DNA from 2 places in the Laedolimicola ammoniilytica genome. Region 2 is predicted to be linked to the other one. Evidence: predicted binding sites of a transcription regulator. Region 2 holds the regulator's gene; the other holds the start of a gene.
The links. Region 2 encodes HrcA, which represses chaperone genes, less so after heat shock. Its sites were predicted from a motif close to TGTTAGCACTCNNNNNNNNNGAGTGCTAACA; they were not measured.

Region 1 (15,903 bases), on a different contig from region 2:
CTGATACTCATGCTTCAAAATACTCATTGGTGAATTCCCGCTCGGTTCTTCCGGAAATTACGCCGCACTCTACAAGGAAATCTGCCATCCGGTTCCATCTCTGGGCGTCAATTCTTCCCCAACGTCCTTCCTTGTCCAGAAGAATCGGTGCCAGATGCTTCTGACTGCGGATCAGCAGAGACTCTGTTGCGTCTGCCGGCAGCATATCGCGTACCTCCATCACGGTCTCTTCCGGATGCGCAGCTACCTCACGGTAAGCCCGATCTACAACCTTCAGGAAGCGGCGGACTGCATCCGGTCTGTCGCGCAGGACTTCCTCGGAAGCTGCCATGGCCGGTGCGCAGAAATCAAAGATAGGATCCACATCTCCCAGATTGAAATAATTGATTTCCTTGCCAGCCTCCAGCAATACCTGATTTTCCCAGTTTTCATAAACCCAGGTGGCGTCTGCTACATCTCCCAGAGTCGCTACGATATCTCCCACATCCAGATTTACCAGGTTAATCTTATCATAATCACCACCGTCTGCCTCTACCACGCGGCGAATCGTTGCATGGAACCAGGCCGGAGTCCAATGGGTCAGACGTTTTCCCTCCAGCTCTCTGGGGCGGGTAATCCCTGCTTCCTTCAGAGACACAATACCAGAATCACACTTCTGGGTCATAACCGCGATACCGGTCAGATTGATTCCCCGCTCCCGGCATTCCAACATGGCAATCTCCGGGCCGCAGACGAAATCGCCTCCGTGAAGCTCCATCTCTCCGTGTACCTCACCGAAGATCTCCACATCCAGATTGGCCTCCTGAAACCAGCCTCTCTTCTGAGCCAGCAGATAACCCGTATGGTTCGTATTCGGGAACCAGTCCAGAACAAGCTTTAACTTATCCATTTTAATCCTCCTCGTCATATACCTTGCCAATCTTAGCCTTCGCGCCGATGGCATAGCTCTTTACTACACCGGTCTTTGCCAGTCCGTCGCCTGCCAGCTTACAGATCACGCCGGAGAATACAATGGCGCTCACGAAGCGTACAGCCAGCTGGGCAATCAGAAGTCCCGGAGCCAGTGCAATATAGTTCAGATAATACAGCTCATAACAGAAAATAAAGCTTGCGGAAAATACGCTTGCCAGGGACATGCTTGCCAGATCCCATTTCTTATAGCGGAATAAAGCGAAAGCAAGCTCTGCGCCCGCACCCTGAATCATTCCGGTCAGAACTACGGTTACACCGCCGGAATTGCCCATCAGAAGCTCTACCGCAGAAGCCAGCACCTCTGTTACCAGTGCTACGCCGGGCTTCCGGATAATGTAGGCTGCCAGCGTAGCCGCCATAAACCATACACCGTAGATAATCTCAAAGGAAAAATTGGAAAATCCTGTAGGCGCAAGTACGGTGGAAAGTACGACTCCTCCGTCAAAAACCGCCAGATATACGGCCGAAAATACGACTCCAAGAATCGCCATCATAATGATGTCCTTTAATTCCCATTTTTTTGTTGTCATGTTACTTTTCCTCCTGAAAGTATGTTTTTTCACTGAACCTTTAGAAGTCTGGGCAAATAAAATAGAATCCTGCTCTGCAGGATTCTCCGGGCGCTCGTTTGCTCAATTATTACAAATACACTCCCTACAATGGCATTATCCAACAGGTTCATCGGGTCATGAACAGTTCCAGTCCAAATCTCAGCCAGCTTCTGCCAGCACCCCATTGCTTGTTGTTCAGTTTCCCATAAAGTATAGCATGGACCAGGGAAAATTGCAAGGAGTTCTTAGCCCGGATCCAGCGTCCCGGTTCGAACCTTCCGCTTCAAAGCAAATACCCCGCGGCAGGTTAAATCCTGCCGCGGGGCGCCTGTTTTTCTTCCTTGGACTTATATTCGAAAACCACTTACGTGGTTTTCTCATTAACACATCAGGTGAAACCAAATGCCCAGCTATGCCGGTCGCTTGGTTTCCTGCTGATGTGTTACATCATTCCGCCCATGCCGCCGCCTGCGGGCATTGCGGGTGTTTCTTCCTTAATGTTTGCTACACAGCTCTCTGTGGTAAGGAACGTAGATGCTACGCTGGTTGCGTTCTGCAGAGCGCTTCTTGTTACCTTTGCGGGGTCAAGAATACCTGCGTCTACCATGTTCACATACTCTTCATTCAGTGCGTCAAAACCGACTCCCGGATCGCTCTCTCTTACCTTGTTGATGATAACTGCGCCTTCCAGCCCTGCATTTGCAGAGATATGGAACAGGGGAGCCTCCAGTGCCTTCAGGATAACCTTTACACCGGTCTTCTCATCGCCTTCTGTAGTATCAAGCAGCTTCGCTACCTGCTTGGTTGCGTGGATATACGCGGATCCGCCGCCTGCGATGATACCTTCCTCTACAGCCGCCTTGGTAGCTGACAGAGCATCCTCCATACGAAGCTTTGCTTCCTTCATCTCTGTCTCAGTTGCAGCGCCTACACGGATAACTGCTACGCCGCCTGCCAGCTTTGCAAGTCTCTCCTGCAGCTTCTCGCGGTCGAAATCAGACTTGGTCTCTTCGATCTGCGCGCGAATCTGAGCGATACGCTGCTGGATATCTTCCTTGGAGCCTGCGCCCTCTGCGATGATGGTGTTCTCTTTCTGAATCTTTACAGACTTTGCAGTACCCAAATCTTCAAGCTTCGCATCCTTCAGCTCGCGTCCCAGCTCCTCGGAGATGACGTTTGCGCCTGTCAGGATTGCGATATCACGCAGCATCTCTTTTCTTCTGTCGCCATAGCCCGGTGCCTTTACACCAACTACCGTGAAAGTTCCACGCAGCTTGTTCATAACCAGAGTAGTCAGAGCCTCGCCCTCGATATCCTCTGCGATAATCAGAAGCTTTCTGCCGCACTGTACGATCTGCTCCAGCAGCGGAAGAATCTCCTGGGTTGTGGAAATCTTCTTATCTGTAATCAGGATATACGGATTATCCAGATTTGCTTCCATCTTCTCCATGTCTGTTGCCATGTAAGCGGAAATATATCCTCTGTCGAACTGCATACCTTCTACCAGATCCAGCTCGGTCTTCATGGTCTTGGACTCCTCAATAGTGATAACGCCGTCGTTGGTAACCTTCTCCATAGCGTCTGCTACCATGTTGCCAACTTCCTCATTTCCGGAAGAAACAGCTGCTACTCTTGCGATCTGATGCTTTCCGGTTACCGGGCTGCTCATCTCCTTAATAGCCTCTACTGCGGCGTCTGTCGCCTTCTTCATACCCTTTCTCAAAACGATCGGGTTCGCTCCTGCTGCCAGGTTCTTCATACCTTCATGAATCATAGCCTGTGCCAGAACAGTTGCTGTAGTGGTGCCGTCACCAGCTACATCATTGGTCTTGGTCGCTACTTCTCTTACCAGCTGGGCACCCATGTTCTCAAACGGATCCTCAAGCTCGATCTCTTTTGCAATGGTAACACCATCGTTGGTAATCAGGGGCGCGCCATACTGCTTATCCAATACTACGTTTCTTCCCTTCGGTCCGATGGTTACTCTTACGGTATTTGCAAGCTTATCTACACCGGCTTCCAGTGCTTTTCTGGCGTCTACGCCATATTTGATTTCCTTAGCCATTTTTAATTCCTCCAGTTTCTTTTTTCAGATTTTTATATCATTATTCGGCCATATCCTGACGGATATGCACGCTCCGCTCAGGATGCCATTCGGCAAAGAATAATATCGAAAGATATTATTCTACAATTGCAAGGATGTCATTCTGCTTTACAATCATGTATTCCTCATCGCCAAGCTTTACTTCATTTCCGGCATACTTGGAATAGATAACTTTATCGCCAACCTTTACGTGCATGGTAATCTCTTTTCCGTCTACCATTCCGCCAGGTCCTACTGCTACAACCTCAGCCTGCTGCGGCTTCTCCTGGGACTTGCTTGCCAGAATAATTCCGGATGCGGTAGTCTCCTCTGCTTCAAACTGCTTCAGTACAACTCTGTCTCCCAACGGTACTAATTTCATTTCTATTCCTCCTTGGATCTTGTTCTTATCCTTTTTATTATTAGCACTCACTCACTACGAGTGCTAACTTACGGTTATTATATTAATGCTTTCCTCAAAATTTGTCAACCGCTTTTTTGGATTTTATGGTTTTTTTAGAAAAGGAAAAACCCCGCCATTCGACAGGGTTTTCCTTTTCTCCTATTTATACTTCTTCCAGTTTCTTTAATACATTTTCAACTGTCAGTCCGTATTTTTCTTTTACCGCCTTCAGCGATCCGGATTCTGTAAATACGTCTTCTACTCCTACTCTCGCCAATGGCGCATGTTTCGGCATGTCGCAAATAGTCTCTGCAACCAAGCCTCCCAGGCCACCTATAATGGAATGATTTTCGATGGTTACAATTTTTTCAACTTTCTCAGCTACTGCGCGAATCAATTCTCTGTCAACAGGCTTTACAGAAAAAATGTTAATCAGCTTTCCCTTTTTTCCTTTTTCCCTATAGGCTTCGAAACTCCGCATTGCCAAATCCGTAGTGGAACCCTCATAAATCATCGCAAAATCATTACCCTCATCTTCCAGCACAACTGCCTTTCCCATTTTCATCTGCTGTTTTACCGGAAGGTTGGGAACGCTGTCTCTGGCACATCGGATATACACAGGCCCGTTATATGCAAGAGCTATTTTTACCGCTTCTCTGAGTTCGTCCGGATTTGACGGAACCAGTACCTTCAGATTCGGCAGAACTCTCATCAACGCCAAATCCTCGTCCGCATGATGCGTCGCTCCGTCATAACTGCCGTCCATACCCGGATGCGTAGCAATCAGTTTTACATTGGCATTTGCATAGCAAATCTGTCTCAACTGTGTCCAGCAGGTTCCTGATACGAAAATTGCGAAATTTACGTAAAACGGGATTTTGCCTTCCGCCGCCATTCCTGCCGCTGCCGACATTGCGTTCTGCTCCGCGATACCAAGTTCGTAAAACCGTTCCGGAAAAGCCTCCTGAAATCGGTTGGTAGTCGTGGATTTGGCCAGATCACTGTCAATGACACAGATATCCGGATTTTTTTCTCCGTACTCCACCAGAACCTTTCCGACGAGTTCTCTCAGCGTAATCATATCATACTGCATGCGCCAGTTCCTCCTCTTTTTTCGTCAGATCCTTCATCGCAACCTCGTACTCTTCGTCACTCAGGCCGCTGGAATGCCATTTGGGTACATTTTCCATAAAGCTGACACCCTTTCCCTTTACTGTGTTCGCAACGATAAACGTCGGTTTTCCCTTTGTCTCTTTTGCTTCTGACAGCGCACCCAGAATCTGCTCCATATTATGTCCATCGATCTCAATCACATGATATCCAAAGCTGGATAATTTTTCCTTCAAGGGCTCTAGATTGAGAATCTCATTGGTGGGATGACCGGAAGACAGTTTGTTATAATCTACAATATAGACCAGGTTGTCCAGCTTATAATGAGCCGCAGCCATCAACGCCTCCCAGATCTGCCCCTCCTGCATTTCTCCATCTCCAGCTATCGCATACACTCTGTGCGTATCACCAGTCTGTTTTTTCATCAATGCCATACCCAGCGCCATGGAAAAGCCCTGTCCCAAAAGCCCTGTAGTACCGTCCGTTTCCGGAATATCTCTTGTGAAAGGATGACCCTGCAGTCTGGAATTAATCTGCCGGAAAGTAGGAAACCATGCTGGATCAATGATACCCTTTTCTGACAGTTCTGCATAAATTGCCGGTACAGCATGTCCTTTGGAAAGCACTACCCGTGTTCTTTCCTTTTCCCTGAAATCAACCTCATTTTCATAGATGGCTGTCAGAATATCAATTACAGAAAGGGCTCCTCCAACATGTCCCACTCCGGCGCGATATACCATTTCCACGATATGTTTTCGATTCTGATTTGCAAGCTTTTCCAACTGCTTTGCGTCTTTCATGTCTCTTATACCCTCCGATAGCTTTTACCATTTACCTAATGCTTTTCCGATGAAATTGAAAATAATTCCAATCAGATTGAAGTCAGTCTCCGGGAAACTTGTTCCGGAAAGTCCCACGCTCTGCATAATCGGATAAATAATAGCTGGTCCTACAGAAATCAAAATACCAGTAATAAATGCTCCCAGAACGCAACCCTTCCAACCGCCGCGCGCATTTCCGAATACACCGGCTGTAGCGCCGATAAAGAAAAACGGAATTGCCACCGGAATCATAACAGTTGTTTTCATAGCCGCCATTACAAACATACAAATCAGTCCTGCCACATATGCAGAGATAAATCCGAGTACTGTCGCAGTCGGTGCATACGGGAATACAACCGGGCAGTCCAGAGCCGGTTTTGCACCCGGGATAAACTTCTCTGTAATTCCTACAAATGCCGGAACAATTTCACCCAGGAACAATCTTACACCGGTAATGATTACATACAAACCACCGGTAAAGGTCAGGGTCTGCATCAGCGGCCATACCAGCCAGTGGGTTCCGCCTGCCAGAGTCTCAACTGCCGCTTTTCCCGCTACAATTGCAGCGATATAATAAATAATTCCAATAGACAGTGATACGGATACGATATAATCCTTAAACATGGAAAGCCAGCCGGGAAGATTGATATTCTCTGTGCTGTCCTTCGGATCTCCTACCTTACTTCCCAGCCAGCCTGAAAAAGCATACGCCAGGGTGCAGTAATGACCAATTGCAATCTCGTCGCTTCCCGTTACTGCGTTCATAGATTTCTGCGCAATCGCCGGGTACAGTGCCGCCGCAAAGCCATGGATAACCGAACCTACCAGAATTGCAGCCACGTCGGATAAACCAAGCGCTTTCAGAAGAACAGCCAACAATGCGGACAGAAACAGACTGTGACCTCCGGTCAGGAAGATATACTTAAACTTCGTAAATCTTGCAATAATCAGGTTACATATAAATCCGCCAACCATAATCAGAGCAATAACCATTGGAAACAGCGTCTGGGCTTGCGCTGTAATCGCCTCAGAAATCGGAGTTACACCCTCCAGCCCGAAAGCCGTTACAAACAGTGACTGGAATCCATTCAGTGCCCCCTGCGCCGCAGAAGATCCGATACCAAAAATTAAAAATCCTACAATTGTCTTAATGGTTCCGGCGATAACCTTTTCCGCTGGTTTTCTCTGAATCAGAAGGCCTGCCAGAGCCAGAAGGCCTATCAGCAATGATGCTTCTCCTAAAATGTCATAAACTACAAACTGTAATACTGCCATTTTTAATCCCCCTTTTTCTTCTGTTATTCAGTCTGTGCAAAATATTTGTCAAGTTCCTGCTGCAGATATTCCGTATCCATAATGTCTTTTACACCGATTACATAAGCCGGAGAATTTTTAAATTCATCAATCAAATCCTCCATTGTAATGATCAGGTCTACATTCTGCTGTCCGGCAAAACCGCTGAATGCGTCATGGGTCACATCCATCGGATATCCTTTCTTATCAATCAGCTTTTCCACCTTGATTTTCAGCATCATAGAACTTCCCATTCCGGTTCTGCACATAATCAGGCATTTTTTTCTGCGTGTCATAGTTGTTCCCTCCCTTCTTCCTTATCTGCTGCTTTCATGAGTTACAATATATGAAATAACGTCGGCAGGCTTCTTCGCCTCCTCCAATACAGCCACAAATTCTTTTTGTTCCAAAAATTCCGCCAAATCCTGAAGCGCTCCCAGATGCGACTCCGCATCTGTAGTTGCCAGCATAAAAATGTATTTTACGGGATCATTTGATTTGTTTCCAAAATTTACCGGAGTCTTCAATCTTACAAACGACATGGATGTTCTGATAACCCCGATTTTGTTTGTTGCATGCGGAAGAGCTACGCCCTTTGTAATCACGATATAAGGCCCTACCTCATTGACGTTATCTATCACTGCTTTTATGTATTCTTCTGTGATATCTCCTTTTTCTACCAGGAGTTTCCCAGATTCCCAAATACACGCCTGCCAGTCCTGACACTCTGCATCCAATCGCATGCTTTGTTCTTCCAATAATTCACTTAACATATACTGCTTCCCCTCTTTCTTTTTTCTTTCTTCCAATGGAAAATTTTTCAGCATCTGTTTCAGGTCATCCTCCTGATCGCGTCCTGCATAATTTTGAAGCAGATGCCCCAACCACTTCGCTGTATCGCTCCACTGGGCATAATTTTCCAGCGGCTTTTGTATATCAAATCCCAAATCCAGAAGTCTTTTGCCTATTCGGGCTATATCTTCTCTTTTAAGAACAGGACTTACCTGTACACTGTTGTACTCCTCCCTCAATGGAATAGTTGTAACAATCAAATCCACCTCTGTTTTTTTCAGAAACTGTTTTAATTGATGTTCTGCAACCGCACCTTTGATATTCAGACAAAATTTTTTTTGAAGCCCGGTTGCAACCAGTTCTGACGTTCCTATCCCGGTAGCACAGACTACCACCACATCGGCCAGCCTGCTTCTGTTCTGTTCTTTCCGATACATGGCTGTGGCAAAATGAAGCAGGATATACGCTATCTCATCATCACTGTCCACGATCATACCAGAGTCCATATCATTTCGGACTACACTGCAGATTTCCCTGTACAACTGTGGATAACTGCAAATCAATTCCTCCTTCAGTGGATTTTCCAGAAGCATACCGGATTTTTTCTGTATATACATACGTTCAAATGTTGAAGAAGACTTTCGTATAACTTCTCATCCTCTGAAAAATCACAGCCTATTCTCCTTCCCACAAGTGAAATCATACGGATGCAATAGTACTCCAGTGAAATATCGCCACTGCTTCTTTCTTTTATGGCAGCACTGGACTTTGCTCCAATATGAAGCGCCACATAATGGACTTCTGTATCAGGAAGCTCTATTTTAAAATTTTGATTGAGCCTTCCGATAATCCGCCAGGCCATCCGGTACTGAATGCTTTCCATATCTGCCCCAAATTTTTCAAACCTTTCTTCATAGCACCCTCCGCTGCGGAAACGTTCGATCGACAGTGCTATATGAAGTACCAGTGCCTCGTAAGCCACATCTGCAAGATATGTGGAAAATTCTTCTTCCGCCTCAGCCACTATCTGACGGATTTCCTCCAAATCCTCTTCCATGAACCATTGTCTGTAAACATCTGTGGCCTGATATTCATTTCCATGTTTTATCTGATTTAAATCCCGGATAATTTTAGCCAGGCTACTTCTTCGCTCCGCCTCATCCGCTTTTATACAAAGGCCTTTTCCTCTATCTCCCGCAAAAGAAATGTCGTTTTTTTCACAGTACTCTTTTATGGCCACAATATCCTTATTTACTGTAGCTCTGCTCACACAATACTTATCTGCCAGCTCCTGAATGGTGTTATATCCCTCCTGCCAGCACAAATCAAACAGCATCAGTAGCATACGTTCCTCTGCGCTTATCCGATCTGTATAGAAATCCCGGATATTCAAATCCGCTGTCGGAATTTGATTTTCGCCAATTGGCATAGACGCTACTTTATTTGTCACTTCAATGCAGGCTTTTCCCGTTTTTTGCTGCAGGTATTCGTTCAGTATCTGGATATCATAACGTACCGTACGCAGATGAATTGAAAACAATTCTGCTATTTTTTCCATATCCATGTTGCCGTCTTCTGACAACATTTTCAGTTCGTATTTTTGTCTAATATTCATATCTCATCCCTGTCCTTATTATCGCTTCTCCCTGGTCTTTTATCAAGTTCAACAATTTTCACTCCTATTTGGCCTGTAATTATACTATCTTTGCGCAAAAGCAAAAAACCATTTTACTATGCTTTCACATAATAAAATGGTTTTTATCCTTTCTCTTTTAACTTACCATCTAAGACTCTTTCTTCAGCTTCGCCAATTCATCGAACACCACGTCGTTCACGACCTTAATGTAGGTTCCCTTCATTCCGGAGGAACGGGATTCGATGACGCCTGCGCTCTCGAATTTGCGGAGGGCATTGACGATGACGGAGCGGGTGATGCCTACGCTGTCGGCGATACGGCTGGCTACCAGGATGCCCTCGTTTCCCTTCAGCTCGTCGAAGATATGGGTGATGGCTTCCAGCTCGGAGAAGGACAGTGTGCTGATGGCGGATTTCACGATCTGAACCTTCCGCTTTTCTTCCTCATTCTCCTCATTGACGGAACGCATCATTTCCAGGCCCACAACGGTAGTGCCATACTCGCTCAAGATAATATCGTCGATATCATACTGCTCTTTATATTTGTACAGGAACAGGGTTCCCAGACGCTCGCCGGCGATGTCAATCGGAGTGATGATAGCCTGATAGTCGCGGACGTTCTCAGACTCAAAGCCCAGGGTCTGCAGGTTTACATTTTCCTTGGTGGACAGGATGCCCAGGAGACGCTCATTCAACGCTTCGTCAATATGTGCACCAACCTCGTCCACGATAAGCTCTTTGATCTCCTCCACGCCCTCGCAGTGGCTGATACCCAGTACCTTGCCCTTCTTACTGATGACCAGAATGTTGGAATTCAGGATCTCTGTCAGTACTTCACAGATATCGTTGAATACCACTTTGCTGGAATTGTTGTTATGCAGCAGCTTATTGATTTTTCTTGTTTTATCCAATAATTGTACGCTCACTCTGTTCCCTCCATTGTATTTTCTTTCTGAAAGCGTGATTTCAAAAATGTGATTTCTCTCTTTTTCACTTTATTTTTATAACAACTCGGAATTTATATGAATTTTATCACAATTCTACCCGTTTTTCAAGCTATTTTTTCTAAATTTTCTGACTACTCAGCACTATTTGTACAGGCAATCATTACTCGTCTTTCTTCTTCGGCATCACATGACCGCAGGTCTCATTGGCGCAGACCAGCTTGTTGCCCTTTTCTACCATATAGCTGCCGCAGACCGGGCACTTCTCCTTCGAGGGCTTCTGCCAGGACATGAAATCGCACTCCGGATTGTTCTCGCAACCGTAGTATTTTCTTCCCTTTTTGGTTCTGCGCAGCACCACATCCTTTCCGCACTTGGGACAGGGTACTCCGATTTTTTCCAGATAAGGCTTGGTATTGCGGCATTCCGGAAAGCCCGGGCAGGCCAGGAAGCGTCCATGGGGACCATATTTGATCACCATATGGCGTCCGCATTCCTCGCAGACCACGTCCGTCACCTCGTCCTCAATCTTTACTTCCTTCAGTTCCTTTTCCGCAGCCTCCACGGCTTTTTCCAGATCCGGGTAGAAGTTCTCCACGACCGTCTTCCAGTTGACAGTTCCCTCTTCTACACAGTCCAGAAGTCCTTCCATATTTGCGGTAAAATCTGTCTCCACAATGCTGGGGAAGGCCTGCTTCATCATATTGTTGACTACCTCGCCAAGCTCGGTCAGATACAGGTTTTTATTCTCCTTGGACACATAGCGGCGGGCGATGATCGTCGTAATGGTGGGCGCATAGGTACTGGGGCGTCCGATACCCAGCTCCTCCAGCGTCTTCACCAGCGCAGCCTCGGTATAATGGGCCGGCGGCTGGGTAAAATGCTGTTTGCTCTCAAATTCCTTCAAGGACAGCTTCGTTTCCTTGCTCAGCCCCTTCAGCAGACGGCTGTCCCCTTCCTTTTCCTCGTCCTGTACATAGACGGACATAAAGCCGTCGAAGGTAACCCGGGACGCAGACATAGTGAAACGGTACTTTCCTCCGTCCACCTTTACCGAAGAGGTCTCATAGACTGCGTCTGCCATCTGGCTGGCCGCGAAACGCTTCCAAATCAGCTGATACAGACGGAACTGCTCCCGGGTCAGGGAATCCTTGACCGTCGCCGGAGTCCGGGACAGGTCCGTGGGACGGATGGCCTCATGGGCATCCTGAATCTTTTTGCCGCTGGTTTTCGTGTTGTGTCCGGCAGACACATACGTTTCTCCATAATTGGAAGAGATATAATCGCGGGCTGCCTTTGCCGCCTCCTCGGACACTCGGGTGGAATCGGTACGCAGATAGGAAATCAGGGCTACGGTACCGCTGCCCTTGATATCCACGCCTTCATAAAGCTGCTGCGCCACGCTCATGGTCTTCTGGGTGGAGAAATTCAGCGTCTTGGAAGCCTCCTGCTGCAGGGTACTGGTGGTAAACGGAAGCGGCGCCTTCTTTACGCGCTCCCCGATCTTTACCTCGCTGACCTCATAGGAAACTCCGTCCAGTTCTTTCAGGATCTGATCCATCTCCTCTTTGGAGCGGATTGTCATTTTTCCTTCCTTCGTTCCATAGAAATGCGCCTGCAGCGGCTTTTTCCCGCCATCTGTCAGAAAATCCGCGTCCAGCGTCCAGTATTCCTCCGGTACAAACGCGTTAATCTCCTCTTCCCGATCCGCAATCAGCCGGAGCGCTACAGACTGAACACGGCCTGCGCTTAAGCCCCGCTTTACCTTCGCCCAGAGAATCGGGCTGATTCGATAACCCACCATACGATCGAGCATCCGGCGGGCCTGCTGGGCGTTCACCAGATCCATATCGATCTCCCGGGCATTTTTCAGGGATTCCTTCACCGCGCTCTTAGTGATCTCGTTAAAGGTAATCCGGTACATTTTCTTTGGGTCCAGCTTCAGCGCCTGGGACAGATGCCAGGAAATCGCTTCTCCCTCCCGGTCAGGGTCGGTTGCCAGATAGACTTTATCTGCTTTCTTCGCTTCTTTGCGCAGCTTAGCAAGAATATCACCCTTGCCGCGAATGGTAATGTATTTGGGTTCGTAGTCGTGCTCCGCGTCAAAGCCCAGCTGACTCTTGGGCAAATCACGCACATGACCCTGGGACGCCAGCACCTCATAATTGGAGCCCAGGAATTTTTTGATGGTCTTCACCTTTGCCGGAGACTCTACGATAACCAGATTCTTTGCCATAATACTTACTCTCTTTCTTTGATATCCGCTGTCTGCTGCAAATGCCCCTAAGAAAGCGTATAATAATTTTTATATACTTCTTTTGCATAGCCTTTCATTTGCAGTTTTGCCATAATGCTTAAGACTTCGCCCGGCGGCATTCCTGTCTCTCCACAGATCTCCGCCAGGTTTTTGGCCTGCAAGCGTAAACAACTATACACCAAATTTTCTGACCTTTCAAGCATAATTTTATTTTTTTGCGTTTTTTCCCAGTTAAATTCCGGTAAAATATGGAGAACTTCTAACAACTGCTCTGGAGAAATGGCAATTCCCGCGCCCTGTCTTATGAGGTTATTGCAGCCCGCGCTTAAAGCTTCTCCCAGAGGTCCGGGTGCCGCGTACACCTCGCGCCCCTGCTCCAGACCGTAATCCGCTGTGATGAGGGAGCCGCTTTTCACTCTTGCTTCTATAATAAGTACCAGATCCGACATGCCGCTCAAGATCCGGTTTCGCAACGGGAAATAGTGTTTCAGAGGACGCACGCCCGGTGGGCTCTCCGAGATAATCCCGCCCCGCCGTTCCAGCTCCATATAGATATCCCGGTTGGATTCCGGGTAACACATGTCCGCACCGCCCGCCAGCACCGCAAAGGTGGCTCCGCCCTTTTTCAGGGCTCCTCTATGGCTGCAGGCGTCAATTCCCCGGGCCATGCCGCTTATAATCTGTACTCCGGCCGCCGCAAGCTCTCCGCCAAACCATTCGGAAAGATGGCGGCCATATGCGGTGCAGTCACGGGCTCCCACGATGGCCACTGCAGGCTTCTCCTCCTCCGGGAGGCTTCCCCGGACAAAGAGGCCGCAGGGCGCGTCCGGAATCCCAAGAAGTCGTTTCGGATAGGCCGGATCCACCAGGCTTACAAAAGTGAGTTCCAGACGTTTCAGACGCTCCGCCTCCCGCTCAAACTTCCAATTTTTCCGATTTTTTGCAAGAATCGTCAGCTTTTCCTGATTAGATGGGAAGCTCTCCGACAGCTCCTTTTCACTGCACCGAAAGACCTGTTCTGGGGTTCCATATTTTCCCAGCAGCTTGTGCTCCAGCCTGGGATCGTAGAAGAGGCTGCTGCAAAACCACTGCCAGTAATCTCTTTCCGTCATATGTTACGCCCCTTTCATCCACAGGTTCCGATCCGGCGGCCGATATCCCAGCGCCTCCAGAATGTGCCCTTCTTCTATCTTCTCTTTTCCTTCCAGATCCGCAATGGTTCTGGCCACCCGGACAATCCTATGATATGCCCGGGCGCTTAAATTTAATGCATCAAAAGCGTCGCCCAGCAACACTTTTTCCTTTTTCCCCAGACCGCAGTATGTTTCCGTATCGCCTGCGCCAAGCTGGGCGTTAAACCGGACCTTCAATCCCCGGTAGCGCTCTTTTTGCAGCTCATGGGCCCGCTCCACCCGCGCGCGGATCTCAGCCGTGGATTCTCCTTCCTTTTGCTCCTGCAGATCCTCATAGCTCACCGGCGACACATTGACGCAAATATCTATGCGATCCAGCAACGGCTGGGACAGCTTGCCAAGATACCGGACCACGTCCTGTTGGGCGCATTTACAGCGGTTCCGATCGGGATAATAACCGCAGGAACAGGGATTCATGGCCGCCACCAGCATGAAATCCGCCGGAAAGGTGTAGGTGCCCGCCGTCCGACTGATACAGATCCGCTTCTCCTCCAGAGGCTGACGCAATATCTCCAGGGCTGTCCGGCGAAATTCCGGTAACTCATCTAAGAACAAAATTCCTTTGGAACTAAGGGACACTTCCCCGGGGCCCGGCACCCGGCCGCCTCCGGCCAGAGCTTCCGCCGTGGTCGTATGATGGGGCGATCGGAAAGGACGCCGTAAAAGCAGAGACTCCCGCTCCGGCAGCAATCCCGCAATACTGTATATTTTTGTAATCTCCAGACTTTCTTCCAGAGATAAATGAGGCAGGATCCCCGGGATGCGTCTGGCTATCATGGTTTTACCTGAGCCGGGCGGGCCGATCATGAGGAAATTGTGCATGCCTGCGGCCGCAATCTCCGCCGCCCGTTTCACCCCGGCCTGGCCGTGAATCTGGGCAAAATCCTCCTGACTCACGTTCCGTTCCCCCTGACCGGTAAATAACGCCTCCACATCTACCACGGTCTTTTCCGCCTGCTCCGGATGCTGTAGAATCTTTATCAGCTCTTCCAGTTTCGACACACCCACGACCTCGATATCCTGAAACACTGCGCCCTCCCTGGCATTTACCGCCGGTACAATACAGCGATGAAGCCCCAATGCCTTTGCCGTTTCCACCAATGCCAGTACGCCGGATACGCCCAACACCTGACCACTCAGGCTCAGCTCACCCACAATCATCAGACCTTCCAGATTTTTCGCCGGAATCTTCTCCATGGAACCCAGAACCGCTGCCGCCACTGCCAAATCAAATCTGGATCCTTCTTTTCGGATGCTGGCCGGAGCAAGATTCACAGTAATGCGCTTGGGTGGCAGCGGATATCCCGTATTACGGAGGGCTGTCCGTACCCGGTCTGCAGCCTCCCGCACCTCGGAGGACAGATAACCCACCATCAGAAAGACCGGCATACCTTCGCTCACATCCGCCTCCACCCGAACCGGATAGCCTTCTACGCCGCCGATGGCCGCCGATAATACCTTACAAAACAAATCGTTTCCTCTCCCATCTTTTTCTCTATTCTCTTTTTCTTCTGTAAAAATGGAAAATCCGGAGAAACCCGGAATGATCTGACCTAAAGCATACCGCATTTTCGCGGAAAAATCCGCTGTTTTATACTTTTTTTAGTTTTTTCAGCAAAGTATACAACGAGTAAAATACGCTTTCGCGAATTTTGCTCGCGTAAAAGTACGGCCGCGCCACAGCGCAGCCGTCTTTCTCTGTCTTTATTCGTATACGGTCGTGGCAATTTTGCCTCCGGCGCAGTCAAAGAAAACTGCATCGGAATACGCGTAATTGTCCATGGCGTCCCGCATTTCATAAACCATCGAATAGGAGCCGTCCGGCAGTTCGATTTCCCCGAAGGAGGTA
Region 2 (15,903 bases):
TCGGGAAATGCGGGGCGTGGTTCTGACCGATACGATTCGGAATACTTACGGACCAAAGATAAAGCTTCTGACGGAAGAGGGCCTGCTGGAACGGGCAGGGGACCGTATCCGTCTGACAGACAGGGGGATCGATATCAGTAATTATGTGTTATCAGAGTTTTTGCTGGATTAAAAAGCATACGGTGCTTACCGTACTGTTGGTGCTTTGGGTGGGATTGCTGCTTGTTCCGCCGACGGTGCTGACCGCAGTGCGGGTGGATTTCGCGGACAGCGGTTACGAGAGGGCGGAGCAGCTGAAGGTGCTGACCTCCCGGAGCGATACGACCATTCCCTTCAGTGGATTGCGTACCACCTACGGGAAGACGGGGCAGAGCCGGATCTACTTCTTTGACCCCATTTACCGGAAGGACAGTTATATCCGAAGGCTCGATCCCATCGACACGGAGTATGAGGAACCGCTCGGCATCCGGAGTATCACGATCACCTGTAACGGCGTCAAAAGCTTCACCCTGACCGGGGAAGAGATTCTGACTTATTTTACCTTAAATGACCAGGTGGAGGTGGCGGACAGCAGCCCGAAGGTACTGACGCTTACCATCACCGGCGGGGATTCCCAGCTGTTTCCTACAGCGGAATTTCGCGGGCGGTACGTTCGCACGGCGCGGCAGAGCGCGCGCCTGGGCGTCCTGTTTCTGGGGATGGCCGGTGCGATATTTTACGGGCTGAGCCTGATTTATGGAAAAATCAGGAAAACACCGCCGGAAAACCGCTGGATGGATCGGGCGGACATGTGTCTGATTCTGGTGGCTGCCTGCACGCTGATACTGATGACACTGACCGCCTTCTACGGCGATCACAGGCTGAACCCGGACGAGTGGGAGAGCCGGGACGCGGTGCGCTACTACGAGGAGCACAATGTGCCGCCGGACGTGCGGGACGGGGATGTGTCCGCCACCATCGGAACCTACGGCACCACCCGGCTGTCGGAGAAGACACCCTACTATCTCTACGCGGGAAAGCTGGCCTGTCTGGTGAACCTGCCCCATGAGGAGCGGCTGTTCGGCCTTTCCTTAGGCTTCCTGCTGTTTGGCCTGGTGATCTGGAATCTGCGGAAAAACCGGTATCTGACGGCGGTGGTCTTTCTGACGCCCCAGGTCTGGTATCTCTTTTCCTATGGCACTTCCGACGCCCTGGATTACCTGATGGCGGTGTTGGTACTGTATCAGCTGACGAAGCCGGACAGCATGCTGCACGGTATGCTCCGGCGTAAGTTTTCCCCAAAGGAGCTCTGGCGTTATCTGCTTGTGGGTCTCCTGTTCGGGCACATTCTGACGGCCAAGGCCAATTATTACGTGATCCTGATTTACGCATTTTTCATGCTGCTGATTCCGCTGGCGCAGGCAGAGAAAGCAGAGCGGAAAGGCCTGTTTGGAAAATATTGTCTTATCCTGCTGTTCACAGCACTTCTGCCTGCGGCGCGGCTGGGCTTTGACTTCTGGCATTACGGCCTGGAGAAAAGCAGGATCATTCTGGAAATGCGGGGACAGCGGGCTATCCATGAGCTGAATCCGCTGATGGATAAGAGCGGCTGGAACTGGTATTTCCATATGCGGGAGCAGGGCGTGTCCTTCCGGGACTTCCTGATGAATTACGGGCTCTTCGGCAGCCTGTTCCGCTCCTTCACAGGCCTTTACGGCGGCATGAAAATTCAGACGCCGGGACGATATTATCTGGTCATGGGAGGCCTTTATGTGGTATTATATCTGATGACAGGGTATGCAGTCCGGAAGAACGGCGGAAAGGCCGGAATATGGAAATGGCTGCTGCTCCACGGGACGGCGGCGGTATCGCTGCTGCTGGTCTTTTATAACGCCTATTGTGTGGACTTTCAGCCCCAGGGCCGCTACCTGTTTCCGGTGCTGATTTTTATGGCTCACGGCATTTCCCTGGATGGGAAACTTACGAAGACCCGATGGTACAACCAGCTGCTCTGTATGACAGCGCTTCTGGGCCTGTATTCCTTTGCAGCGGGAGTTCCCCAGATCTGGCAGCTTTGAGACAAAGAGAGAAAAGGAGAGAAACCATGATTAAAGAAGTGATTTTCGATATAGACGACACCCTCTATGATTACGAAAAAGGGCACGCGGCGGGAGTCCGGCAGATGCAGGAATACGCGGAGCAGGAGCTGGGAGTCTCCGGCGAGGAATTTGAGCGGGAATACCGGAGGCAGCACGCGGATATCAAAAAGCGCCTGGGTACGGATGACGCGACCATCCACAGCCGCAGCATCCGGATTCAGAATATGCTGGAGCATTGGGGAAAACCTCTGTTTCCCCATGTGACGAAGCTGTATCATGCATACTGGGATACGCTTCATGCGGTGAGCGAGCCGGAGCCGGGCAGCATTGAGGCGGTGCGGAGCCTGCGGGAAATGGGAGTACGCGTGGGCATCGGCAGCGATATGACCTTCCGGATGCAGTATGAAAAGCTGGGAAAATTTGGATTCGGCCCCTATATCAATCATATGGTGACCAGCCAGGAGGCGGGCCATGAGAAGCCTCATCCGGATTTTATGGCCCTGTGCATTGAGAAGGCTGGATGCAGACCCGACGAGATCGTATTCATGGGCGACAATTTCAGGAAAGATGTGGAGGGCTCTGTGCTGGCCGGGATGCACGGCGTCTGGTACCGGGCCAAGGAGAAGCCTCTGCCGGAGGACGCGAAGATTGGGCCGGAATCCTATCAGATCATACGCCATTACGATGAGCTGATTCCCTATATAAAATCCATCCGATAAATCAGAGAAGGAAGACAATATGAAAGAATTACAATATTTGGAAGAACAGCAGGTGAATCCGTTGCTGATTCAGGAAGTAGAGAAATTCCGGACCCAATATCCGGTGGCTGAGGCAGTGAAAAACCGTGTGGTGAAGCCACCGGTGCCCTTCTATGGAAAAGAGATTCTGGAGATGGCCATCGCCGCCCTCCTTCAGGGGGAAAATGTGCTGCTTTCCGGTTCCAAGGCCACGGGAAAGAATATCCTGGCGGAAAATTTGGCCTGGATCTTCGGCCGCCCCTCCTATAATATCTCCTTTAATGTGAACACCGACAGCAGTTCCCTCATTGGAACGGACACCTTCGTGGACAATGAGGTGCGTCTGCGCAAGGGCCCCGTATACCAGTGTGCGGAAAATGGAGGCTTCGGCGTCTTCGACGAGATCAATATGGCGAAAAATGACGCGGTTTCCGTGCTTCACGCGACTCTGGATTACCGCCGTCTCATCGACGTGCCGGGTTACGACAAGATCGAGCTCCATCCGGCCACCCGTTTTATCGGAACCATGAACTACGGCTACGCGGGAACCAGGGAGCTGAATGAGGCGCTGGTGTCTCGGTTTCTGGTGATCGATATGCCGGCTCTGACCGAGGAAACCCTGCTTCTGATTCTGCGGGCCAATTTCCCGGACGCAAAGGAAGAAGGAATCCGGGCCTTTGCCGGACTCTTCCTTGATCTGCAGACCAAGGCCCAGAACAGTGAGATATCCACAAAGCCGCTGGATCTGCGCGGTATGATCGGAGCCATGAAGACGGTACGCTGCGGACTTACCCCCAGAGCGGCCGTTACCATGGGAATTACCAATAAGAGCTTCGATATCTTTGAGAAGGAGATTGTCGGCGATATCGTTATGACCCGGATTCCGGAGGAATGGACCGGCAGCGAATTATTTTAAGTGAGGCAGCATGAAGGAACAGGAAACTCTGAATGAGGACTATTTTGACGAAAATCAATACGAGATAGATAATCGAATCCGGAACCTGTACTGGACGGTCAGCGGCAATTACGGCGAGAATATCAAGCTGGATACGGTGTCGTTCTCCCGGTCGCCTTGGGTATCCCTCTACGATGCGGTGAAGCAGGGTGCCTTTTCCCGGTATTTTGACCGGAATGCCTTCGGCCTGTATCTGGTGAAGAAGCTGTATTACGGAGCGGACGAGCAGGCGCTGACCAATGTGGCCCAGCTTGCGGTGGACAGCGCGGTGTACAGAAAAATCAGCGCGGAACGTAAGGGCGTGCAGGAGATCCGGAAGAAGGCCTTTTCTGATCTGCTGGAATACGATTTTACCAGACTGGCCTCCTATTATCTGGGACAGATTAAGATCTGCATGATGCAGCAGGCGGTCCGGGGATCGGTGAGCCATGAGCAGGCCCGGATGCGGCAGGTGCTGGATCTTCTGGCAGAGCTTGAGGATACCTATGATACCATGGAGATTATCCGGGTGACCGATAAGCTTTACAACTGGTTAATGGATCCTTATTTTGAAAAAAATCATGGAGACCTGGCGAAGGTGCTGGCTGTGACCATGGAGGAGCTAAAGGAATTCAGCTGGAAGGATTATCTGGAGGAGGAAGCGAAGGAAGAAGAGCTGACCCAGGTACTGAACCAGGTGAATCAGGCGGTAACCCAGACCGGGGAAGCGTCTACAGAGCAGGAGGAAAAGCGGGAAAGCCGTATGAAGCGGGTGCTGGTGGACGCGGAGGCTGCAGCGAAGATGTATTCCTACATCGAACTGAATTATGGCCGTTCCTACCTGAATGAGGGCGAGCAGAAGCGCATCAACCGCAGTCTCTGCCGGGGCGCCCACGCGGACTGCAGCCTGTATTTCACCGATGGGATTCTTTCCAATATGGTGAAGCGAAACTATCAGTCCGAGTACGCCAGACGGTCGAAGAGCGAGAATCTCCGGGTCTACGGCCACCATAGCCGGGTGGCGAAGCGGAATATCGAGATCCTGACAGACACCCTGCGCCGTGCCCTGGTGGCCCGGAGTGAGCGGGAGACCGTGCGGAGCGAGTATGGCAATATTCTGCCAAAGCAGCTCTGGAAACTGGGCCGCAGCCGTGATAAGAAACTTTTTGAACGGGTGCTGAAGAAGGACAGTTCAGAGTTTGTGGTGCATGTGCTCATCGATGCCAGCGGTTCCCAAAGGAGTCGCCAGAGTCTGGTGGCCCTGCAGGGCTACATCATCAGCGAGGCCTTAAGTAATGTGCAGATTCCCCATCGAGTCATGGGCTTCTGTACTTTCTGGGACTATACGGTCATGCAGCGCTACCGGGACTACGACGATCCGAAGGAGGCCAATAAGCGGATCTTCGAGTTCCACGCCTCTTCGAATAACCGGGATGGTCTGGCTATCCGGGCGGCAGCGGCGAGCCTTCGGGATCGGCCAGAGGAGAATAAGGTTCTGATTGTCTTAAGCGACGGGCGGCCCAACGACATCATTGTGAACCGTCCAAACAGTAAGAATCCCATGCCCTATGCGGGAGATTACGCAGTGCGCGATACAAGCTTTGAAGTGCGAAAAGTAAGGGCGGAGGGAATCTCCGTGCTGGGCGTCTTTGCCGGGGAAGAGCAGGATCTCCAGGCGGAGCGGCGGATTTTCGGCAAGGATTTCGCCTATATCCGCAATATTATGAATTTTTCCAGTGTGGTAGGCCTCTATCTGAAACGCCAGTTAGACGATACGGCACAGTAAAAGGAGTACAGTTTTATGAAAATGTGGCTGAAAAGATGGTGGAAGCCATTGGCGCTGCTTCTGGTGCTGGCCGGATTTCTGCTCTATCCGCCCATGGTGCTGACGGAAGTACGCGTGGATTTCGAAAAGGAGGACTATTCGGCGGGCAATCACTGTAAGCTCTTTGCCTCCCCCACGGAAAATCTGGGGCTGGACAGCGTAAAGAATGCCTACAAAAAGCCCGGAGAGGCCCGGTTCTTCTTCTGGGATATCCGGTGGCGGGACGGGAAGACCCTGAAGCGGCTGGATCCCATCGATTACAACCTGGACGATGAGATCCGGATTAAGAATATCGCGTTTTTTATCAATGGATTTTATGCGGGAGAGCTGTCAGGGGAAGCGCTTTTCGCTTCGTTTACCCCCAATGAACAGGTGGAGATGTACGAAACGGATACGGGATCTCTGGGTCTTTATATTACCGGAGAGGATTCCCAGCTTCTGACCACAGAGGCTTTTCAGAGCTTTTACCGGGAGATTGCAGGGCGCTATGCCCGCACGGGAGTCTTTTATCTGCTTCCCCTGCTTCTGGCGCTCTGGGCTGTGGCAGAATTCTATGTGCGGCAAATCTGGAAAAAGAGAGAGGATCGATTTTTCCTGGTTGTGGACACCCTGTTTTACCTGGCAGGGCTTGCGGCGCTGGCTTTGATTCTGACCGGAGCTTTTGTGGGATCGGATCTGGTGAATCCGGATGAATCGGAGGCTGTCTATTCAGTACAGTATTATATTACCCACTGGAAGATTCCGGACGCCAGGGAGCTGGAAATGGCGGCCTATTCTGTATTCGGTACCGCGCGCCTTACGGAGCTGAATCTGTTCTACATTTTCGCAGCCCGGATCGCCCGGCTTTTTACCTTCGACCATGCGGTGCGGCTGTTTAGCGTGCTGATGGCTGCCGGTCTTTTTTACCTGATTTTCTGCAATCTGAAAAAGAACCGGTGGCTGTTGGCGGTCATGTTCCTGACGCCACAGATCTGGTATCTCTATACCTATTGTACCTCCGACGCCATGGATTACGCGGTGGGTGTGTTGGTGTTGTACCAGGTGGCAAGGCCGGACAGTATGCTGCAGAAGCTCTGCAGCCGGGGCGTGAAAAAGGCAGACTGGTGGAGAATTCTGCTTCTGGGCTTCCTCTTTTCCAATATTTTTATGGCCAAACAGAACTTCTATGTGTTTGCCATCTACGCCTTCTGTATGCTGGTGGTGGACTGGTGCACGGCGCCAAAGGAGGAGAAGCAGCGGCGGTTTGCAAGCTATCTCTGGATTGCCGGTTTTGCCCTGGTGTTTCTTGGAATTCGCTACATTCCGGAATTTGCTCATTATGGCGTGCATCGTCAGCAGGTGCTTCGGGAGATGCAGGAAAAAATTGCGATTCCCGAACTGAATCCGGCCTCCGATCCGGCTATTCAGAGTTCCGCGTTTAATCTGTACGGAAAAGGGGTGACACTCCGGGAGATTCTGACGGAGATGGGATTCCATAAGACGCTGTTCCGCTCTTTTATCGGAACCTATGGAAGCCTGCAGTTTCCAAGTCCGGACTGGTATGGAAAGCTGATGGGAATCCTGTATCTGATTTACCTGGCATGGGTATCCGGTACAGTACTTCTGGAACGGGGATACTGTGAGCGCAAGGTAAAGCTTGGAATTTTATATCTCTGTGGCGGCGTGTCTTACGCGCTGGTGATTTATAATGCCTGGTTTGTGGATTTTCAGGCCCAGGGACGCTACATGCTGCCGGCGCTGATTTTTGCGGCACATGGGGCGGCGCTCAGGCCGGAGACGGCAAAGAGCAGATGGTTTCAGGTGATTCTGGCGGCGACGGCAGTTCTGTCTCTGTATTCTTTTGCAACCTGCTGCATTCCGAATATTACGCCGCCTTATTAGAATGGGGAGTTCAAAGGACAGAAAGGAGAGGGTTTTGTTATGAAGGAATATGAAGTAGTCCACGAGATTTTCAACGAATGTGCCAACAATCAGATGCGGGACGTGTTCATAGAGGAGGTTCCCATTGAGAACCTAGAAGAATATGTAAAACAGCATCACGAGAAGGAACGGGACTTCTCTTTTGAGCGGGAAGACCTGGCAGATGGAACTGTCGTCTATCATGTGAATACCTCCGGGCTTTTGCAGAGGTATACGTTTACGGAGATATAAAATGGAGAGCTTTTTTGAATGGGAGTACCGGCTTTTGATGTTTTTGCAGAACAGTATCAGGGGGCCGGTGCAGAATAAGATTATGTGGTGTATTACGTCACTGGAAAATGCGGGCTTTCTGTCCATAGCGGCCTGCCTGGCGCTGCTTTTACAGCCGCGCTACCGGCGGGTGGGGCAGGCGGCCACAGTATCCATGATTTTGGAGTTTATGCTGGTCAATCTGGTCCTGAAAAACTGGATCGCGCGGGTGCGGCCTTACCACTTGCTGGAGGATTTGATTCTGCTGGCCCGGGAACCGATGGATTATTCCTTCCCATCGGGACATACAGGCGCAGCCTTCGCGGTGGCCAGTGTCATGTTTATCGGAATGCCGAAACAGATCGGGATTCCGGCGCTTCTGGTGGCAACGCTGATTGGGTTTTCCCGGATTTATCTGGGCGTGCATTTTCCGACGGATGTTCTGGGCGGTGTAATTGTGGGCTGTCTTACGGGTTTTGTGGCCTGGAAGCTGACGGGATTGAAATTCCGGTAGGAAGAACGGACATAAAAAGAGCTGAGACATGGAATTGCCTCAGCTCTTTTGGTTATATCATTCTTTTACTTTTGCGGTGAGCGCGTCACCCTCCACATCGATGACGATGGTCGCTCCTGTAGAAATCTCGCCGCCTAAGATCAGCTTGGCAGCCAGGGTTTCCACGTGCTTCTGCATGTAACGCTTCAGCGGACGTGCGCCGTAGACCGGATCGAAGCCGTGGTCGGCAATGAATGCCTTTGCGGCGTCGGTCAGCTCCAGGGAAAGCTCCCGGTCAGCCAGACGCTCATTCAGCTCACTAAGCAGCAGATCGATGATTCGTGTGATATTGCCTTTGGTCAGCGGTTTAAAGAGAATGGTTTCGTCCAGACGGTTCAGGAACTCCGGACGGAAATGAGCACGCAGGTCATTCATGACCAGATTCTGGGCCTCCGGCTTGATATTGCCGTTTTCGTCAATACCGTCCAGCAGATAGGAGGAGCCGATATTGGAGGTCATAATCAGAATCGTGTTCTTGAAGTCCACGGTTCTTCCCTGGGAATCAGTGATACGTCCGTCATCCAGTACCTGTAAGAGTACATTGAATACGTCCGGATGGGCTTTTTCAATCTCGTCAAACAGGACAACCGAATAGGGCTTTCTCCGCACAGCCTCAGTCAGCTGACCGCCTTCCTCGTAGCCTACATATCCGGGAGGAGCTCCGATGAGACGGGACACGGAATATTTCTCCATGTACTCACTCATATCGATCCGCACCATGTTGGACTCATCGTCGAACAGGCTGGCTGCCAGCGCCTTGGCAAGCTCCGTCTTACCTACACCGGTGGGTCCCAGGAACAGGAACGAACCGATGGGCTTGGTCGGATCCTTGATACCGGCCTTAGAACGGATAATCGCTTCGGATACCAGCGTGACTGCCTCGTCCTGGCCGATGACACGCTTATGCAGCTCGTCGTCCAAGTGCAGGGTCTTATTCCGCTCGCTCTCGGTCAGCTTGGCTACCGGAATACCGGTCCAGCGGGAAACGATACGGGAGATTTCGTCCTCCGTTACGGATTCGTGAACCAGTGACAGATCCTTTTTGCTGATCTTTTCTTCTTCCTCGGAAAGCTCCTTTTGCAGGGCAGGCAGCTTGCCGTACTGTAATTCGGCGGCCTTATTCAGGTCATAATTCTGCTGCGCCGTCTGAATCTGCTTATTGATATCCTCAATCTCCTCACGGAGCTTCTGCAGACGCTCTACGGAATTTTTCTCATTGTCCCACTGGGCCTTCTGGCTGTTGAACTGATCACGCAACTCCGCAAGCTCCTTCTGTAAGTGCTCCAGGCGCTCCTGGCTTAAGTGGTCGGTCTCCTTTTTCAGAGCTGCCTCCTCGATCTCCAGCTGCATAATCTTACGTCGCAGCTCGTCAAGCTCGGTCGGCATGGAATCCAGCTCCGTCTTAATCAGAGCACAGGCCTCGTCCACCAGGTCAATGGCCTTGTCCGGCAGGAAACGGTCGGAGATATAACGGTTGGAGAGGGTAGCGGCTGCCACCAGGGCGGCGTCGGTAATCTTCACACCATGGAATACCTCGTAGCGCTCCTTTAAGCCACGCAGAATGGAAATGGTATCCTCTACGGTGGGCTCATCTACCATAACCGGCTGGAAACGACGCTCCAGGGCCGGATCCTTTTCAATGTACTGACGGTATTCGTCCAGGGTGGTAGCTCCGATACAGTGGAGCTCGCCTCTGGCCAGCATGGGTTTGAGCATATTGCCGGCGTCCATGGCTCCGTCTGTCTTGCCTGCGCCTACAATCAGGTGCAGCTCGTCGATAAAGAGGATAATTTTGCCCTCGCTTTTCCGTACTTCCTCCAGAACAGCCTTCAGACGTTCCTCAAACTCGCCGCGGTACTTGGCTCCGGCTACCAGAGCGCCCATATCCAGGGAAAATACCTTTTTGTCCTTCAGACCCTCCGGTACGTCGCCCCGCACGATACGCTGTGCCAGACCCTCCACAACGGCGGTCTTGCCGACGCCGGGTTCACCGATGAGCACCGGGTTATTCTTGGTCTTACGGGACAGGATACGGATCACATTTCGGATCTCCGCGTCACGGCCGATGACCGGATCAAGCTTCTGATCCCGGGCTTTTTCCACCAGGTCAGAACCATATTTGCTTAAAGTATCATAGGTAGCTTCCGGATTATCGCTGGTCACCCGCTGGTTGCCCCGCACAGAGGACAGCGCCTGCAGGAAACGATCCTTGGTAATGCCGTACTCCCGGAACAGCTCCTTCATGGAAGGACTGGGATCATTTAACATGGCCAGAAACAGGTGCTCTACGGAGACATACTCGTCGCCCATCTGTTTAGCCACATCCTCGGCGCTGATCAGTACCTTATTCAAATACTGTCCCACATAGGGCTGTCCGCCGGAAACCTTGACTCTTTTATTTAAGGTCTGTTCCACACCGTTCAGAAACAGGTTCTGGTCGATGCCTATCTTAGCGACAAGCTTCAGGATCAGACTGTCCTCCTGCCGGAGCAGACTCATCAGAAGATGTTCCTGTTCAATCTCCTGATTGCCGTATTCGTAAGCCAGCTTTTCCAGGTCGTTTACAGCTTGAATGGATTTCTGTGTAAATTTGCTGATGTTCATAAATCTGACTCCCCTTTCTTTATAATAGGTAAAGAAATTGTTTTCTAAGTTTTTTATATAAAAAAGAAAGTCCCGGCATCAAATATACATACGGATATCTGATACAGGGCCTTTTTCTTTTTCTGCATATATGTATACCACTTTGAAAATGAAAGATCAAGGGGTTTTTGAAAAATAATTTATAAAAAAAGTATAAAGTGTCAGACTACTTATATAAAAAGGAAGAAAAAAGGGCGGAGGACTGCTTTGTGTATGGCAATGGGAACAAAAATTCAGGTTAAAATCAAGGGGATGCGGAAGACTATACGATAGAATGATAGCTGATTTCCCGTAGGGACGAGCAGGCCAGGCAGCGCCCGATGGAGCCACTGTCTGAGCCCGTAGGGCGAGTTTGGCGGTCGGGCGCGCATAAGCCGCCTGCGAGGAGCAGGGAAAGCTGCGTATTCTGGAGTATAGTCCTTCCGCATATCCCCTGTCCGGTATAATCAGAAAATAAATCTAAAAAAACTATAAACCCGCTTGACAAACCCCAAGGGTAGTGCTATCTTAATGTTAGCACTCAAGAGGGCCGAGTGCTAATAGGTAAAAACAAAGAGGTGAATGAAATGGAGCTGGACGAAAGAAAACAGAAGATACTGCAAGCCATCATCCGGAACTACATGGAGACCGGCGAGCCGGTAGGTTCCAGAACCATTTCCAAATACTCAGATTTAAATCTAAGCTCCGCCACCATACGGAACGAAATGTCAGACCTGGAAGAGATGGGCTACATTGTACAGCCCCATACCTCGGCAGGACGAATCCCTTCTGATAAGGGCTACCGCTTATACGTAGACCATATCATGGAAGAGAAAAATCACGAGGTACAGGAACTCAAGGATCTGATGATAGAGCGGACCGACAAAATGGAGCAGGTATTGAAGCAGGTCGTGAAGGTCCTGGCTGCGAATACCAATTATGCCACCATGGTATCGGCGCCCACCTATCACAGGAACAAGCTGAAATTTATCCAGCTCTCCAAGGTCACAGCCACTCAGATTCTGGCGGTGATTATGATAGAAGGCAACATCGTCCGCAACAAGGTGATTGATGTGACGGAGGAACTTGACCAGGAAACGGTGCTGAAGCTGAATATCCTGCTGAACAGCGTGCTGAATGGCTTATCCATAGAAGAAATCAATCTGGCCATGATACAGAACCTGAAAGAGCAGGCGGGTATTCACAGTGAGCTGGTGGGAAGCGTCATTGACGCGGTGGCAGAGGTTATCCACTCGGAGGACGAGGTTGAGATATATACCTCTGGAGCGACCAACATCTTCCGGTATCCGGAGCTTTCCGATAACGGAAAGGCCAGTGAACTGATAAACGCCTTTGAGGAAAAACAGCAGTTGACCAATCTGGTTACACAGACGCTGGAAAATGAAGACAACAAGGGCATTCAGGTGTACATCGGGCAGGAGACGCCGATTCAGTCCATGAAGGACTGCAGCGTGGTGACAGCCACCTATGAGCTGGGCGAAGGCCTGCAGGGAACCATCGGAATTATCGGTCCCAAGCGGATGGATTACGAAAACGTATTGAAGACGCTGAAGACCCTGACCGAGCAGCTGGATGAAATCTATAATAAGAATAAGGAATAAAGAAAGGGGCCGACACCCGTGGAACAGGAAATGAAGAAAGAAGAGCTTCAGAATGAGGAAGCGAAGGAAGAAGAAACTGTAAAAGCAGAAGAAGCTTCCGAAGGAAAAGAAAGCAGCGGCGGCGAGAAACCGGAAGAAACAGAATCCGGAGAGGAGCCCGAGATGCTGAAGAAGAAAAAGAAAAAAGACAAGATGGAAGAGAAGATCGAAGAGCTGGAGGATCGCGTCAAGCGCCAGATGGCAGAATTCGATAACTTCCGGAAGAGAACCGAGAAGGAAAAGTCCCATATGTATGAAGTGGGAGCCAGAGATGTGATTGAGAAAATCCTTCCGGTGGTAGACAATTTTGAACGCGGTCTTGCATCTGTACCCGAGGATCAGAAGGAAAATCCGGTTATCGTAGGTATGGATAAGATATACAACCAGCTGATGACTACACTGACGGATTTGGGTGTTGAGCCTATTGAAGCAGTGGGCGAGGAATTCGACCCGAATTACCACAACGCAGTGATGCATGTGGAGGACGAGGAGTTGGGTGAAAATGTAGTAGCCGAGGAATTCCAGAAGGGTTATATGTACAAGGATACCGTTATCCGTCACAGCATGGTAAAGGTAGCAAATTGACACGTAGGCAATGAGCAGTGCGTCAGATGACGAAAAATCAGATGTCATGCTTGCATGAACAGATAATTTTTTGGCAGATGACATAGGGCGAAGCCCGTGCACGAGATGAAGCGAAGCGGAATCGAGTGTAGCACGGCGAATGTTCTATAAATGAAATTAACATTTTACAATCAGAATAAATTGAGGAGGTCTCTATTATGAGCAAGATTATTGGTATCGACTTAGGAACAACAAACAGCTGCGTAGCAGTTATGGAGGGCGGAAAGCCCGTAGTAGTAGCAAATACAGAAGGAGCAAGAACCACACCGTCTGTCGTAGCATTTACAAAGACAGGCGAGAGACTGGTAGGCGAGCCGGCAAAGCGTCAGGCAGTTACCAACTCCGAGAAAACTATTTCCTCTATTAAGAGAGAGATGGGTACCAACTACAAGGTAGACATCGACGGAAAGCAGTACACTCCGCAGGAGATTTCCGCTATGATTCTGCAGAAGCTAAAAGCAGATGCAGAGAACTATCTGGGCGAGAAGGTTACCGAGGCAGTTATTACCGTACCGGCATACTTCAACGACGCGCAGAGACAGGCAACCAAGGACGCAGGTAAGATTGCGGGCCTGGATGTAAAGCGTATCATCAACGAGCCGACCGCAGCAGCGCTGGCATATGGCCTGGACAATGAGAAAGAGCAGAAGATTATGGTATACGACCTGGGCGGCGGTACCTTTGATGTATCTATCATCGAGATCGGCGACGGCGTAATCGAGGTTCTGGCTACCGCAGGCGACAACCGTCTGGGCGGCGACGACTTCGATAAGAAGATTGTAGATTACATGCTTGCAGAGTTCAAGCGCACCGAGGGTGTAGACCTGTCCGGTGACAAGATGGCTATGCAGAGACTGAAAGAGGCCGCAGAGAAGGCGAAGAAGGAGCTTTCCAGCGCAACCACAACCAATATCAACCTTCCGTTCATCACAGCAACCGCTGAGGGACCGAAGCATTTCGATATGAATCTGACAAGAGCAAAATTCGACGAGCTGACCCACGATCTGGTAGAGCGTACCACAGGACCGGTTCAGGCAGCGCTGAAGGATGCAGGCATTACAGCTTCCGAGCTTGGCAAGGTACTGCTGGTAGGCGGTTCCACACGTATTCCGGCTGTACAAGATAAGGTAAAACAGCTGACCGGCCATGAGCCCAGCAAATCTCTGAATCCGGATGAGTGTGTAGCTATCGGTGCTTCCATTCAGGGTGGTAAGCTGGCAGGCGACGCAGGCGCAGGCGATATCCTTCTTCTGGATGTTACTCCGCTGTCTCTGTCCATCGAGACCATGGGCGGTATCGCAACCCGTCTGATTGAGCGTAACACAACCATCCCGACCAAGAAGAGCCAGATCTTCTCTACCGCAGCTGACAACCAGACAGCCGTAGATATCAACGTTGTACAGGGCGAGCGTCAGTTTGCGAAGGACAACAAGTCTCTCGGCCAGTTCCGTCTGGATGGAATCCCGCCCGCAAGACGTGGCGTTCCGCAGATTGAGGTTACCTTCGATATCGACGCAAACGGTATCGTAAATGTATCCGCAAAGGATCTGGGTACCGGCAAGGAGCAGCATATCACCATTACCGCAGGCTCCAATATGTCTGACAGTGACATCGACAAGGCAGTGAAGGAAGCTGCTGAGTTCGAGGCTCAGGATAAGAAGCGTAAGGAAGCCATTGACGCGAGAAACGACGCGGACTCCATGGTATTCCAGACCGAGAAGGCACTGGAAGAGGTTGGCGCACAGGTTGACCCGGCCGACAAGTCCGCAGTAGAGGCAGAGCTTACTTCCCTGAAGGCAGTTCTGGAGAGAACCAAGGATCAGACTGATATTTCTGACGCAGACTTAGATGAGCTGAAGAACGGCAAGGAAAAGCTGATGAACGCGGCACAGAAGGTATTTGCAAAGGTATATGAGCAGGCACAGGCAGCACAGGGTGCGGCTGGCCAGGCAGGCCCGGATATGGGCGCAGGTGCCGGAGCAGGCGCCGGAGCAGGCGCTTCTGACGACGTGGTAGACGGCGATTACAGAGAGGTCTAAGATAAGAACAAAGCTTGACAGACGATAGGCAGTGCGCTATATTGAAAGGCAGGCTTGAAAGAATAAGATCCAAGAGAGGCTCATAAAGAGCCTTTCTTGGATTTTGCCGCAAAGCAATCGAGAAAAGATATAAAGGAAGATAGAAGAAATGGCAGAGCAGAAAAGAGATTACTACGAGGTTCTGGGCGTAGACAAGAACGCCGATGATGCGACCATTAAAAAAGCATACCGTCAGTTGGCGAAAAAATACCACCCGGATATGAACCCCGGCGACAAAGAAGCAGAAGTGAAATTCAAAGAGGCTTCCGAGGCTTACGCAGTTTTAAGTGATCCGGATAAGAGACGCCAGTACGATCAGTTTGGCCATGCAGCCTTTGAGGGAGGCGCAGGCGGCGGTGCAGGCGGCTTCGGCGGCTTTGATTTCAACGGAGCGGATATGGGAGATATCTTCGGGGATATCTTTGGTGATCTCTTTGGAGGTAGCCGCGGCAGACGCGCCAACAACGGCCCCATGCAGGGGGCGAACCTTCGTACCCAGGTGCGTGTCACCTTTGAGGAAGCAGTTTTCGGCTGTGAGAAGGAGATTGAGCTGACCCTGAAGGATGAGTGCGGCAGCTGTCACGGAACCGGAGCGAAGCCGGGTACCTCGCCGGTAACCTGT

Region 1: OCV63_RS04670 (co-chaperone GroES) is a predicted target of HrcA. The motif match lies at 4,027-4,057, and genes of this name have one in related genera.

Annotation. Positions count from the first base shown of each region.
Region 1 covers NZ_JAOQKC010000004.1:176,254-192,156, reverse strand. Annotated here, with positions in the region: gene OCV63_RS04690 (ABC transporter ATP-binding protein) at 1-11, opposite strand, end outside; gene OCV63_RS04685 (ABC transporter substrate-binding protein) at 8-889, opposite strand; gene OCV63_RS04680 (ECF transporter S component) at 891-1,502, opposite strand; gene groL (chaperonin GroEL) at 1,966-3,588, opposite strand; gene OCV63_RS04670 (co-chaperone GroES) at 3,704-3,988, opposite strand; gene OCV63_RS04665 (transketolase family protein) at 4,173-5,102, opposite strand; gene OCV63_RS04660 (transketolase) at 5,092-5,919, opposite strand; gene OCV63_RS04655 (PTS ascorbate transporter subunit IIC) at 5,944-7,215, opposite strand; gene OCV63_RS04650 (PTS sugar transporter subunit IIB) at 7,239-7,529, opposite strand; gene OCV63_RS04645 (PTS sugar transporter subunit IIA) at 7,551-8,618, opposite strand; gene OCV63_RS04640 (BglG family transcription antiterminator) at 8,597-9,640, opposite strand; gene codY (GTP-sensing pleiotropic transcriptional regulator CodY) at 9,810-10,586, opposite strand; gene topA (type I DNA topoisomerase) at 10,768-12,840, opposite strand; gene dprA (DNA-processing protein DprA) at 12,888-13,973, opposite strand; gene OCV63_RS04620 (YifB family Mg chelatase-like AAA ATPase) at 13,977-15,524, opposite strand; gene OCV63_RS04615 (clostripain-related cysteine peptidase) at 15,759-15,903, opposite strand, start outside.
Region 2 covers NZ_JAOQKC010000013.1:91,170-107,072, forward strand. Annotated here, with positions in the region: gene hemW (radical SAM family heme chaperone HemW) at 1-172, shown strand, start outside; gene OCV63_RS10835 (DUF2142 domain-containing protein) at 144-2,057, shown strand; gene OCV63_RS10840 (HAD family hydrolase) at 2,084-2,797, shown strand; gene OCV63_RS10845 (AAA family ATPase) at 2,817-3,731, shown strand; gene OCV63_RS10850 (cobaltochelatase CobT-related protein) at 3,742-5,535, shown strand; gene OCV63_RS10855 (glycosyltransferase family protein) at 5,551-7,455, shown strand; gene OCV63_RS10860 (hypothetical protein) at 7,495-7,725, shown strand; gene OCV63_RS10865 (phosphatase PAP2 family protein) at 7,727-8,257, shown strand; gene clpB (ATP-dependent chaperone ClpB) at 8,315-10,900, opposite strand; gene hrcA (heat-inducible transcriptional repressor HrcA) at 11,506-12,540, shown strand; gene grpE (nucleotide exchange factor GrpE) at 12,571-13,164, shown strand; gene dnaK (molecular chaperone DnaK) at 13,362-15,242, shown strand; gene dnaJ (molecular chaperone DnaJ) at 15,391-15,903, shown strand, end outside.